3 regions of the Nocardiopsis sp. M1B1 genome follow, and region 1 is predicted to be linked to each of the others. Evidence: riboswitches for the same ligand, from Rfam matches in the RefSeq annotation. Region 1 holds a riboswitch; each other region holds the start of a gene.
The links. A riboswitch is a leader RNA that binds a small molecule or an ion and turns the genes downstream of it on or off. The one in region 1 is predicted to bind cobalamin.
Positions count from the first base shown of each region.

Region 1 (4,480 bases):
TCGACATCCGCACGGTGATGCGTGCGCTCTCGGACCAGGACCACGCGGTGCTGGAGCGCTGGGCGGGCATGGCCGACGCCGACACGGCGGCGGTGCAGGACGCGCACATCGGCGGCTGGCCGGTGTGCCTGGTGGGGATCGAGTCGCGGTCGGTGCCGCGGCACGGCTTCCCGCCCACCGACGGGCCCGACACCTACACCGCGGGCACGCTGTTCCCGCGTTCGTCCAAGAAGGTGGCGCGGGCGATCAACGCGGCGTCGGGCAACCGGCCGCTGGTGGTGCTGGCGAACCTGTCGGGGTTCGACGGCTCGCCGGAGTCGCTGCGCAAGCTCCAGTTGGAGTACGGGGCCGAGATCGGGCGGGCGATCGTCAACTTCGACGGCCCGATCGTGTTCTGCGTGATCTCGCGGTACCACGGCGGCGCGTTCGTGGTGTTCTCCAAGGCGCTCAACCCGAACATGACGGTGCTCGCGCTGGAGGGGTCGTTCGCCTCGGTGCTGGGCGGGGCCCCGGCGGCGGCCGTGGTGTTCGCCGGTGAGGTCAACACGCGTACCGCGAGCGACCCGCAGGTGACCGGGCTCCAGGAGCAGGTGTCGGCGGCCAGCGGCGCCGAGCGGGCCGCGCTCAACGCGCGGCTGGCCGAGACGCAGTCCTCGGTGCGGGCGGAGAAGCTCGGTGAGGTCGCCGCGGAGTTCGATCGGGTGCACAGCATCCAGCGCGCGGTCGAGGTGGGTTCGGTGGACGCGATCATCAGCGCCGCCGAGATGCGGCCGCGCATCATCGAGGCGATCGAGCACGGCATGAAGCGCTAAGCAGTGTTTTTTTGGACCTCCGCTCCGCTTCGGTCCGTGCTCGGGCGCCCGGAGAACAGGAACCTTCGGTGCCTACGGCGGGTTCGCTCGTTCCTCACGAACCCGCCTCCGGCACCTCCAGAACCCTGTGGGCGCCCGAACGGACCCCTCCAAGCTGAGGCCGGTTCAAAAAACAGAACCTAGGGCCGGGCGCGGGTGGACCGCGGCCGTCCGCGCGGGGCTGGCGGGGCGGGGGTGCGGCGGCAGGCCGCGGCCCGCCCCGCCCGTGCGGTCAGCGGATCTTCTCGCCGTACACGTGGTCGACGGGCATGGTCATGAGCACCCTGCGGTCGGAGACCATGACCGACCGGTACTCCTCCCAGTCGGGGTGCTCCCCGGCGGCGAGGCGGTAGTAGTCCACCAGCGCCTCGACATCGGGGCCGTGCGGGTCGGTGCCCGGCCCGGTGAGGGTGGCCACGCCCTCGGCGGTGGCCCACGCCCAGCCGTCGGCACTGGTGACCTGGAGCGTGGCGCGCGGGTCGCGGCGCAGGTTGGCGGTCTTGGCCCGGCCCTCGGTCATGGAGACGTGCAGCAGGTCGGTCTTGACGTCGTAGAAGGGCTGGACGGGGGAGAGCTGGGGGCGGCCGTCGGTCTTGATGGTGGCCAGGACGCCGAGCTTGCTCTGGGCGAGCAGTGCGCGCGGGTCGAACGTCGTCGCGGTCATGGTTCCAGGACCCCTCTCTGCCGGGTGGTGGCGGTGCGCGGTGGCGCCGTCCGTGTGCGGCCGGTCACGATCGTACTCCCGGTGCGCGCGGCCGTCCCGCTCCCGCCGCGCGGCTCGCACCGCCGTGTCCGTCGGCCGGGGCCCGCGCGAGAGGGCCCGCCACCCGGCGCTCCGGGGCACCCGTGTCCGTATCGGCCGGGGCGAGGGTGCGGCCTGAGCACTCCAACGGCTCCGCCGGAGCCGCGCTGACCAGGGCGGGTACCGGAGCGGTGGCGCGGGCGCGGTCCCTGTGCGCCTTCCGGCCGCCAAGGGCCGAGGGGGCCTTGATAGTCTGCCGGGGCCAGTCGTACCACGTACGTGGTCAGGGAATCCGGTGCGAATCCGGAACTGACGCGCAGCGGTGAGGGGGACGGGCGGGGTACTCACGCCACTGGGGCGGAGGCCGCGGAGACCACGGGGTCGAGGCGGCACCGACCTGGGAAGGCATCCCGTCCGGACGAACCCGAGTCCGAAGACCTGCTGGCCCCTCCGCGTCGAGTGCGCGGAGGCGTCCCGTGCCAGGCTCCGCGTTCGAGCCCCGACATCCAAGGCATGCCCATGCTGCGTCGCGCCCCGCGCCCCCTTCCCCTCCTGCTCGCCTCCGCGCTGCTGCTCACCGCCTGCGCCCCCTCCCCGGAAGGGGGGAGCGGCGAGGGGGAGGCCGCCGCCGGCGCCCGCACGGTCGACAACTGCGGGCACCGGGTGGGCGTCGACTCCCCTCCCGAGCGCGTCGTCTCCCTCAACCAGGGCAGCACCGAGATCCTGCTCTCCCTGGGGTTGGCGGACCGCCTCGTCGGTACCGCCACCTGGACCGATCCGATCATGGAGGGGCTGGAGGAGGCCAACGGGGGCATCCCCCGCCTGGCCGACAACGCCCCCTCCTTCGAGGTGGTCCTGGACGCCGAACCGGACTTCGTGACCGCCTCCTTCGTCTCCACGCTCGGCACGGGCGGTGTCGCCACCCGCGAGCAGTTCGAGGAGCTGGGCGTGCCCACCTACGTCTCCCCGACCGACTGCGCCACGGGCAAGGACAACGACAGCGGGGGAGACGGCTCGCGCAGCGAACCCCTCACCCTCGACGCCGTCTACGGCGAGATCCGCGACCTGGCCCTGCTGTTCGGGGTCGAGGAGCGCGGGGAGGAGCTGATCGCCGAACTGGAGGGGCGGGTGGCGGCGGCCACCTCGGACCTGGACGCCTCCGGCGTCTCCCTCATGTACTGGTTCGCCAACTCCCAGTCGCCCTACCTCGCGGGCTGCTGCGGCGCCCCCGGCGCCATCACCCGCGCGGTCGGCGCGCGCAACGCCTTCGACGACACCCACGACGAGTGGCCCCAGATCAACTGGGAGACCGTCGCCGACCGCGACCCCGACGTCATCGTCCTCGGCGACCTGACCCGCGACTCCCAGACCGCGGAGTCCGCCGACGCCAAGATCGCGTTCCTGGAGTCCAACCCCGCCACGAGCAACCTCACCGCCGTGCGCGAGGAGCGCTACGTCCTGCTCAGCGGCCAGGCGATGAACCCCTCGATCCGCACGGTCGAGGGGATCGAGCAGGTCGCCGAGGGTCTGCGCGGCCTCGGGCTCGGCCGGTGAGCGGTGCGCGTCTGGCGCTGCTCTCCTGCGGTGGACTGGTGCTCCTGGCCGTGTCGGTCTCGGTCGCGGTGACCATCGGCCCCGCCGACATCACCACGGCCGAGGTCTGGAGGTCGGTCGCCGCGCGGCTGGGGTTCGGGGAGAGCGGCCTGTCGCCGCTGCGCGAGGGCATCGTATGGGACCTGCGCATGCCCCGCACCCTGCTCGCCGCGGTGTGCGGGGCGGGGCTGGCGCTGTGCGGGGCGGTCATGCAGTCCCTGCTGCGCAACCCGCTGGCGGACCCCTTCGTGCTCGGGGTGTCCTCGGGGGCCTCCACCGGGGCGGTCGCCGTGCTGGTGCTGGGCTGGGGCGGCGCGGTGGTGTCGCTGTCGGCGGGTGCCTTCGTCGGCGCCCTGCTCTCCTTCGGGCTGGTGGTGCTGCTCGCGCACACCCTGGGCGCGAGCATGGACCGCGTGGTGCTGTCGGGGGTGGCGGCCATGCAGCTGTTCTCGGCGCTGACCTCGTTCATCGTGCTGACCTCGGCGGACGCCGAGACCACGCGCGGGGTGCTGTTCTGGCTGCTGGGCTCCCTCAGCGGCGCCGGGTGGGACGACGTGGTGCTGTGCGCGGTGGTGCTGGCCGGTGTGCTCGCCGTGTGCCTGGCGCACACCACCACCCTGGACGCGTTCGCCTTCGGTGAGGAGGCCGCGGCGAACCTGGGCGTGCGAGTGGCCCGCGCCCGCATGGTGCTGCTGTGCGCCACGGCGCTGCTCACCGCGGCCCTGGTCAGCGCGGCCGGGGCGATCGGCTTCGTGGGGCTGGTCCTGCCGCACGCGGCCCGCGCGCTCACCGGCGCGGCCCACGCCAGGCTCCTGCCGGTCACCGCCCTGGCGGGCGCCGTCTTCCTGGTGTGGGTGGACACGGTCGCCCGCACCGCGCTGGACCCCCAGGAGATCCCGGTGGGGGTGGTGACCTCCCTCATCGGGGTGCCCGCCTTCGTCGCCGTGCTCTACCGAGCCAGGAGGCACACGTGATCCGTTCCAACCAGGCGGTGGCGCGCGGCCGCGACGGCGCGTCCTCCGCGACGGCGCCGGGGACAGACGCCGCGCCCGAGGTGCTCGGCGCGGGCGCTCCGCCCGCCCGCCCGGCGCTCACGACCGACGGCCCACGGCCCGAGGTAGGGGAGCGGACGCGGCGCGGCGTGCCCGGCGCCACCGGGCTGCGCGCCGAACGGGTGAGCCGCCTGATCGGCGGAGGGCTCGTCCTGGACGGAGTCACCCTCGCTCCGCGTCCCGGCGAGACCGTCGGCCTGCTCGGCCCCAACGGTTCGGGCAAGTCCACGCTGCTGCGGCTG
Region 1 is NZ_CP196194.1:2,927,650-2,932,129, forward strand. Features, by position in the region: gene ACSTA4_RS12500 (ATP-binding protein) at 1-812, shown strand, start outside; gene ACSTA4_RS12505 (PPOX class F420-dependent oxidoreductase) at 1,084-1,515, opposite strand; cobalamin riboswitch at 1,840-2,053, shown strand; gene ACSTA4_RS12510 (ABC transporter substrate-binding protein) at 2,113-3,147, shown strand; gene ACSTA4_RS12515 (FecCD family ABC transporter permease) at 3,144-4,160, shown strand; gene ACSTA4_RS12520 (ABC transporter ATP-binding protein) at 4,157-4,480, shown strand, end outside.

Region 2 (4,480 bases), 950 kb from region 1:
GCATGACCTCGCGCGACCTGACCGAGAACGTCGAGCAGCTCCAGGTGCGCGACAGCCTGCTGCTGGCCCGCGACCGGGTGGTGGCGCTGCTGGCCCGGCTGGGGAGGCTGTCGGCCGAGTACGGCGAGACGGTGATGGCGGGCCGCTCCCACAACGTGGCGGCGCAGGCCACCACGCTCGGCAAGCGGTTCGCGTCGATCGCGGACGAGGTGCTGGTCGCCCACGGGCGGCTGGAGGAGCTGATCTCCCGTTACCCGCTGCGCGGGATCAAGGGCCCGGTGGGCACCGCGCAGGACATGCTGGACCTGCTGGGCGGGGACCGCGCCGCGCTGAGCGCGCTGGAGGACGAGGTGGCCTCCCACCTCGGGTTCGAGCGGCGCTTCACCAGCGTGGGCCAGGTCTACCCGCGCTCGTTGGACTTCGAGGTGCTGACCGCGCTGGTGCAGCTGGCCGCCGGTCCCTCGTCGCTGGCCAAGACGATCCGCCTGATGGCCGGGCACGAGCTGGTCACCGAGGGGTTCGCCGAGGGCCAGGTGGGCTCCTCGGCCATGCCGCACAAGATGAACACGCGCTCGTGCGAGCGGGTCAACGGGCTGACCGTGATCCTGCGCGGGTACGCGTCCATGGCCGGTGAGCTGGCCGGGGACCAGTGGAACGAGGGCGACGTGTCCTGCTCGGTGGTGCGCCGGGTGGCCCTGCCGGACGCGTTCTTCGCCTTCGACGGGCTGGTGGAGACGATGCTGACGGTGCTGGACGAGTTCGGCGCCTTCCCCGCGGTGGTCTCCGCCGAGCTCGACCGCTACCTGCCGTTCCTGGCCACGACCAAGATGCTCATGGCCGCGGTGCGCGCCGGGGTGGGCCGCGAGACCGCCCACGAGCTGATCAAGGAGCACGCGGTGGGCTCGGCCCTGGCCATGCGCCAGGAGGGCGCGGGCAACCGGCTGCTGGACCGCCTGGCCGAGGACGGGCGTTTCCCGCTCGGCCGCGAGGAGCTGGACGCGCTGCTGGCCGACCGGATCACCTTCACCGGTGCCGCCGCCGACCAGGTGGCCGCCGTGGTGGAGCAGATCGACGCGATCGTGGCCGCGCACCCGGAGGCGGCCGCCTACTCCCCGGGTTCGATCCTGTAGGGGGCTCGGGACTCGCCCGGCGAGGGCCCGGGACGGCACGTGACGCCGTCCCGGGCCCTCGCCGTGTGCGGCGTGCGGACGTGCGGCGACGTGTGTATGACCCAGTTCACTGCCGCTAACAGTCGGTCCGAAAGTTAACGCCTATTACGGTTGTGCTGTCGGCACGTCCACCCCCGAGCCCCTCGGAGCACCCATGATCGACCCCGATTCCTTCGGTACCGCGCTGTGGACCGTGCTGATCGTCGCCGCCGTCGTCATCGCCTTCGGTCTGGCCGCCCTGTCGGACATGGCCATGCGCCGCCGCGAGGACCGCGCCGCGCGCGCCGCCCGGCGCGCGAACCCCGTGGCGGCGCGCGCGGACGAGCGGGAGCGGGTGAACGGGAGCGGGCCCGCCGGCGGCGGGGGCTCCCGCGCCTGAGAACGGCCCCGCCAGGGCGTGGCCCCGGCGGGCGGCCTCCGCCCCGTCCGGTCGCGCGGCTCACGCCACCAGGCGGGCGAACAGCTCCGGGTCGGCGTTGCCCCCCGAGACGACCGCGACCGTCTCCTGCGGGCGTCCGTGCGCGGTGGGCACCCGGCCCGCCAGGACCGCGGCCGCGGCCAGGGCCCCGCTGGGCTCGGCCACCAGACGCGCCCCGTGGGCGAGTGCGGCGACGGCGCGGGCGATCTCCTCCTCGGTCACGGTGACGACCTCGTCCAGGCGGGCGCGCAGGTGGGCGAAGGTCAGCTCGGACAGGCACACGCGCACCCCGTCGGCCATGGTGCGGTGGGTGCGCTCGGGCGGCCAGGCGACCAGGCTCCCGGTGCGCAGGCTCTCGGCGGCGTCGGCGGCCAGTTCGGGCTCCACCCCCACGACGCGGACACGGCGCGGGCCCGCGGCGGCCAGCGCGGCGGTGGCCACCCCCGAGGCCAGCCCGCCCCCGCCCACGGGCACGACGACGGTCGCGACCCCGGGCGACTGCTCCAGGATCTCCAGGCCGACCGTGCCCTGGCCCGCGATGACGCGCGGGTCGTCGAAGGGCGGGACCAGGGTGAGCCCCTCCTCGTCCCGGAGCCGCCGCGCGGTGGCCTCCCGCTCCCGGGGGGCGACCACGACGATGCGGGCGCCGAGGGCGCGCATGCGGTCGACCTTCACCCCGGGCGCGCCCTCGGGGACGACGACGGTGCATGGCGCCCCCTGCCGGGCAGCGGCGTAGGCGAGCGCCTGGCCGTGGTTGCCCGAGGAGTGGGTCACCACACCGCTGCGGCGCCGGGCGGGGTCGAGCAGGGCGACGGCGTTGGTGGCGCCGCGCAGCTTGAAGGCCCCGGTGGGCTGGAGGCTCTCGGGTTTGAGCAGGAACGGCGGCCCTCCGGCGGGGCCCGCCGTCAGCGGGGTGCACACCACCTCCCCGCGCAGGCGCTCCTGAGCGGCGCGGACGTCCTCCACCGTGATCAGTTCCATGCGTTCCCTGTTCCCGGTCCCGGACCGGCCACGCGTGCGGACCGGCGGCCCCCGGGACCGCGGCCGTCGGCCGGGAGGGGGAGCGGGTCTCGCGGAGGGGGCCCGCGTGCACTACCGTGGCCGGTTGACTGTCAGCACAAGTCCATATCGTCGACGTCGCAGTGCACGGGAAGCCGGTGGAAGTCCGGCGCGGTCCTCGCCACTGTGACCGGAGGGCGCCTCCCGCACGCCACTGGGCCGGACACGGCTCGGGAAGGGTGGGGGCGCGGGGCCAGAGCCCGACTCCGGGAGCCAGGAGACCGGCTGCGACCGTCCGCGTCATCAGACCACGAAGGATGGTTTGTTCGATGAAGCCCACCGGGGCACGCGCGGTCCGGTACCGCCTGCCCGCCTGCGCCGCCCTCGCCCTGCTCCTGGCCGCGACCGCCTGCGGCGGGGGCACCGCCGACCCCTCCCCCGAGGCCGCCGGGGAGACGATCCGCAACTGCGGCGTCGAGGTGGCCGCGGACAGCCCGCCGGAACGGGTGTTCGCCGCCTACCAGCCCGCCATCGAGACCGCCCACGCGCTGGGCCTCAGCGACCGCCTGGTGGGGACGGCGTTCCTGGACGCCGCCGTCCTGGAGGAGTACGCCGACGCCCAGGCCGGGCAGGAGTACTACCCCAACCTGCCCAGCCGCGAGGAGCTGCTCAGCCACAGGCCCGACTTCGTGCTCGCCGGGTTCAACGACGTGTTCACCGACGAGAACCTCGGCACGCGGGCCTCCCTGCGCGAGCTGGGCGTCGGCAGCTGGATCCCGGCACCGCTGTGCCCGAGCGGGGACGGCCGCACCGACGCGACCATCGACCCGGCCTCGGTGACGATGGACAGCGTCTACGCCGACCTGCGGGACCTGGGAGCGCTGTTCGACGCGCGCGAGCGCGCCGAGGAGGTCGTCGCGGACATGGAGGGCACGGTAGGCGGGGTCGCCCGGGCCCTGGAGGGCCGCGTGCCCGAGGAGGACCGGCCCACGGTGATGGTCGGCCGCCCCAGCGACCAGGGGTTCCGGGTGGCAGGCGGGCAGGACTTCTCCACCGAGATCATCCGGCTGGCCGGCGGCGTCAACGCCTTCGCCGACTTGGACGGCGGGCGCAACCACGACGTGGCCGTCGAGGACGTGATCGCGCGCGACCCCGACTTCATCCTGGTCGACGTGTGCTGCGACGCGCGGATGACCGCCGCCGACGCCGCCCCGGACGTGGAGCGGATCACGGCCGACCCCGTGCTGGCCAACCTGACCGCGGTCACCGGGGGGCAGGTGGAGGAGTTCACCTTCGCCGACCGCTCCGCGGGTGTGCGCAGCGCGGCCGCGGTGGAGACGGTGGCCCGGATCCTGCACCCCGGCCTGTTCGGGTAGGCGGGCCGATGGCCCCCCATGTGGCCGAGAGGCCCGTGACGACCGTGCCCTCGGGGGTCCGGCACCGGCTGCGGGCCGCCGCCGACGGTTCCGGGGTGCTCGCCGGAGCCCGCGCCCGCGCGGCCGGGCTGGCGGTGGCCCTGCTGGTCCTGGCCGCGACCCTGCTGGTATCGGTCCTGGTCGGCTACGAGCGGCTGTCGGTGTCCGACGTGTACCTCGCCTACGCCGGTTTCACCGGTTCGGACACCGACCTGGTCGTGCGGCACCTGCGTGTGCCGCGCACCCTGGCCGGGCTGGCGGTCGGCGCGGCCCTGGGCGTGTCCGGGGTCCTGGCGCAGGGGGTGACCCGCAACCCCCTCGGCGATCCCGGCGTGCTCGGCGTCAACGCGGGCGCCTCCCTGGCCGCGGTCCTGGCGATCAGCGTGTTCGGTGCGTCCTCGCTGCTGGGCTACGTCGGCTTCGCCTTCGCGGGCGCCGCGGCGGCCGTCTGCGCGGTCTACGCCGTCGGGTCGCTGGGC
Region 2 is NZ_CP196194.1:3,879,783-3,884,262, forward strand. Features, by position in the region: gene purB (adenylosuccinate lyase) at 1-1,130, shown strand, start outside; gene ACSTA4_RS16950 (histidine kinase) at 1,324-1,548, shown strand; gene ACSTA4_RS16955 (threonine ammonia-lyase) at 1,609-2,568, opposite strand; cobalamin riboswitch at 2,711-2,890, shown strand; gene ACSTA4_RS16960 (ABC transporter substrate-binding protein) at 2,916-3,962, shown strand; gene ACSTA4_RS16965 (FecCD family ABC transporter permease) at 3,971-4,480, shown strand, end outside.
Region 2: another riboswitch for cobalamin. It lies ahead of ACSTA4_RS16960 (ABC transporter substrate-binding protein); the one in region 1 lies ahead of ACSTA4_RS12510 (ABC transporter substrate-binding protein).

Region 3 (4,480 bases), 1.0 Mb from region 1:
CGCCATGGCGGCCTCCCGCGCCCGCTCGCCCAGGCCGGACAGCAGGGGCGCGGCCTCCTCGGCGGGCACCACCGCGACCATCCGCCCCGGCGCCGAGGACGGGGGGTGGCCCTCCACGATCGGGGACAGGTCCCCGTCGTCGAACTCCACCACCAGGTCCCCGTCGGCGTTGAACCCCATCGAGTCGTAGGTGCGCATCACCGGGTGCAGCCCCTGCGCGTCCACCGCCTCCTCGTCGGCGAACGAGGCCCGGACGATCCCGTTGAGCTCCCGGAGCGCCGCGTCGTCGGCCAGCAGCTCCGTGGAGTAGGCGGTGTGGCCGGTGGACGCGTCGTACCAGTACGTCCCGTACCCCTGGCGCAGCCCGTGGAAGTCCTCCTCGGTGCGCACCAGGCGTACGCCCAGAACCCCGTTCCCGGCGGCGACCACCTCCCAGTCGACGCCCAGCTTCACCGGGTCCCGGCTGGCGCCCCGGTAGTCGCGCACCTCCTGGTCCACCCGGGCGGCCAGGTCCTCGGCGAAGGCGTCGGCGCCCGCGAACACGGGGTAGGCGACGTCGATCGTGAGCCCCTCGGGCTTGTAGGGGTGGTCCTCGAAGTCGGAGGCGTCCCCGCGCCACTCGGTGACCCCGTCCTCCGGTTCCGCCGCCACCACCGTGATCAGTTCCGGGTCCTCACCGCCCCCGGAGGCGATCCCCTCGGTGCCGCACGCGGCCAGGGGCAGGACCAGCGCGGCCAGCGCCGCCCCGGGCCACCGGGCTCTGCGCTCCCACGGTCGGTTCCCCCCTGCCCCGGGGCGGGGGGCGGCCTCGTTCGGGTGGACTCGAATCGACGACAACACCGGACTCCCTCATCCCTCAGCGGGTGGCCAACACGGCTGCTGCTGGGAGCAACATAGGGGACGCCCCCACCCGTCCCGGGGCGGTGACCACATGTGGTCACCGCCCCGGGACGGGCGACGCGCCGGAGACCGAGGACGCCCGTGCGGGGCGCCCTACCGGCACCGCCCGGTGCCCTCACACGGCTCCGCGTCCCGTGCGTCCCACCGGCCGCGGCCCCGAAGCCCTCCCGGGGCCATCCTCACCCGGACCGCCCGCCGCGCCGTGACGCCGCGCCCTCAGGCCCCCTCGGAAGCCTCCTCGGCCCCCTCAGCGGGTTCCCCGGAGGGCTCGGCGCTCTCCTCGGGGGCGTCGGGGACCCCGTCCATGTAGGTCTCGCCGGGGGTCGTGGTCCCCAGCAGCTGGGACACCGTGACCATGGTGTACCCCTGCTCGTGCAGTTCCCGGATCGCCGTGAGGGAGGCGTCGACGGTGGTGCCGTGGATGTCGTGCATGAGGATGATCGCCCCGTCCGAAGCGCCCTCCAGCACCCGGTCGTGGATCAACGAGGCCTTGCGGTCCTTCCAGTCGAGGGTGTCCACGCTCCACAGGATCTGGGCCAGGCCCATGTCCGCGGTCACCGAGGCCACGCCATCGTCGGTCGAGCCGTAGGGCGGACGCATGAGGTCCATGGTGTAACCCGTCTCGCGGTACACCAGCGCCTGCACGACGTCCAGGTCCGCGCGCACCCCTCCCGCGCCCAGGCCGGCCAGGTCGGGGTGGTTCAGGGTGTGGTTGGCGATCTCGTGCCCCTCGGCGTAGGCGCGCCGCACCGTGTGCGGGTGCTCCATGACGGGGTTGCCGGTGACGAAGAACGTGGCCCGCGCGTCGTACTCGGCGAGGGCGTCCAGCAGTTCGGGGGTGCGCCCGCCGGGGCCGTCGTCGTAGGTCAGCGCCACGCACTTGGTGTCGGGGTCGGAGCAGCCGACGCCGGGGTCCACCGCGGGCACCTGTCCGGGGACGGCGCCGTCCTCCCGGCCGTCCTTGTCGGCCCGGGGCGGGGCGGCGATGGAGAAGTCGTCCACGCCCACGGTCGCGGCGTCGCGCACGCGCAGGCCCAGCTCGGACAGCAGGCCCTCGGCCTCACCGGCGGCGACCACCGCGCGGGTGCGGCCCTCCCGCGCCGGGGCGACCTGCCCGGCGTCGAACTCCACGACCAGGTCCCCGTCGGGGTTGAAGCCCACCGAGTCGTACAGGGAGCTGATCGGGTGGATGACGTCGGGGTCGGCCGGGCCCTCCCCGCCCTCCCCGCTCCCGACGGCGCCGCGCACCAGTCCGTTGAGCTCCTCCAGCTGCTCCTGACCGCCGACCAGCGCGGCGGAGGGGTGGTGCGCCGCGGTCTCGGTGTCGTACCAGTAGGTGGTGTAACCCTCCCGGGACCCCTCGGAGTCGGTCTCCACCCGGGTCACGCGGACCCCCAGCAGGCCGTCGCGCGCCGCGGTCAGGTTCCACCCCGCCTCGAAGGAGACCGCACCGGGGTTGGCCGCCTCGAAGGCGCGCACCTCGTCGGACAGCTCGCGCTCCAGGAAGTCGGCCAGCGGCTCGGCGTTGGGGATCACCGGGTAGGTCACCGAGACGGAGATCTCCCCGTCGTAGGGCAGCTCGGCCTCCTCCACGCCCGCCACGGCGGCCGCGTCCACCTCGGTGAGCCCGTCGGGCTCGCCGGAGGCCGGGGGAGGCGGCTCGCCCTCGGAGAGCGGCGCTCCCTGCGTCCGCGGCCCGGGCTCGGGCTCTCCGGAGGAGCGGGTGGCAAACAACACCATGCCCGCCAGGATCGCCAGGGCTACCACGACCGTGATCAGGGGGTGGTCCGGTGCCATGGCGAGGCGGGACTGCTTATTCACGAGGGAATCTCCACGTTCATCGCTCAGACGAACGTCCGCGGGGAGCAGAGAGGGCTCACCCGCGCAACGCTTGACTTCGTGTGTGACGCCGACCGAAGGACGGGGGTTCTCACCGTCCGGGCCGGGCGCATGGGGCCGCACGCCGGGTACAGGGGCGAAGGGGGCCCTCCCTATACTTGCAGCCGTGGAAGGTACATGATCCACCCCCGCGTCCCGGGCCCGGCCCGGAACGAACGGGGCGGAACCATGTCGCAAGAGGGAACCCGGTGCGAGTCCGGGACTGCCCCGCAGCGGTATGGGGGAACGAACGTCGCCATGAGCACTGGTAGTGCCGGTCGCCGAGACCGGAAACCGGGAAGCGGCGGCCAGTAGGAGGAGCGGTGTCCGCACCGCCCGCGCCCCCGAGTCCGAAGACCTGCCTCCACCCGGCGACGCGCCCGCGGCGCCGGTGGTCCCGCGCCCCGAGGGAGGGCCGGAGGCGGTGGCAGGTCCGGTGCGCGCCCGCGGCGCGTCCGTCGGCGTGCCCGCCCCTCTTCTCCTCCCCGCGGCCGGTACCCGGCTTTCGACGAGGGAGAGAAGCTCATGACCACGACCCCCGCGCCTTCCGCGGCCCCGGGCGGGCCGCGCCCCTCCGTGCGCTCGACCGTGCACGGCTACCCGCGCATCGGCCCCGACCGCGAGCTCAAGCGCGCCTGCGAGTCCCACTGGAGGGGCCGCACCACCGCCCGGGAACTGGACGCGGTCGCCGCCGACCTGCGCCTGGGCGTCTACGCCCAGCTGCGCGAGGCCGGTGTCGACGACATCCCCTCCAACACGTTCTCCTACTACGACCACGTGCTGGACACAGCGGTCCTGTTCGACCTGGTCCCCTCCCGCTTCGCCCCGCCCGCCGCGGCTCCGGACCGCGAGGAGGAGCTGCGCCGCTACTTCGCGCTCGCCCGCGGCGAGCAGGGCGCCCCTCCGCTGGAGATGACCAAGTGGTTCGACACGAACTACCACTACCTGGTCCCCGAGCTCTCGCCCGGCACCCGTCCGCGCCTGGTGGGCGACAAGCCCGTCGCCGAGTTCCGCGAGGCCGCCGAGGCGGGCTTCCACACCCGCCCGGTCCTGGTCGGCCCGCTCACCTTCCTGCTGCTGGCCAAGCCCGCCGACGGCGCCCCCGAGGGCTGGGAACCCGTCCAGCTGCTCGACCAGCTCCTGGACGCCTACGCCCAGCTGCTCGGCGACCTGCGGGCCGCGGGCGCCACCGAGGTCCAGCTGGACGAGCCGATCCTGGCCACCGACGAGGGCCGCGCCGCCGTCGGCCACCTGGAGCGCGCCTACCAGCGCCTGGGCGCGGTCACCGACCGGCCCTCCCTGCTCGTGTCCACCTACTTCGGCTCCATCGGCTCCGCGGCCCTGCGCGTCCTCAAGGAGTCCGCGGTCGAGGCGGTCGGCCTGGACCTGGTCACCGACGACGAGGGCGTGGACGACCTGGTGCGGATCTCCGGCTTGGGCGCCACCCGCCTGGTCGCGGGCGTGGTGGAGGGGCGCAACGTCTGGCGCACCGACATCCCGGCCGCCGTCGCCGCACTCGGCACCCTGCTCGCCCTCACCGACGAGCTGACCGTGAGCACCTCCTGCTCCCTGCTGCACGTGCCCCTGGACCTGGACGCCGAGACCTCCCTCGCCCCCGAGCTGCGCGGGGCCCTGGCCTTCGCCCGGCAGAAGGCCCGGGAGACGGCTCTGCTCGGCCGTGTGCTGTCCGAGGGGGCCGAGG
Region 3 is NZ_CP196194.1:1,895,877-1,900,356, forward strand. Features, by position in the region: gene ACSTA4_RS08200 (polysaccharide deacetylase family protein) at 1-837, opposite strand, end outside; gene ACSTA4_RS08205 (polysaccharide deacetylase family protein) at 1,117-2,697, opposite strand; cobalamin riboswitch at 2,978-3,138, shown strand; gene metE (5-methyltetrahydropteroyltriglutamate--homocysteine S-methyltransferase) at 3,304-4,480, shown strand, end outside.
Region 3: another riboswitch for cobalamin. It lies ahead of metE (5-methyltetrahydropteroyltriglutamate--homocysteine S-methyltransferase); the one in region 1 lies ahead of ACSTA4_RS12510 (ABC transporter substrate-binding protein).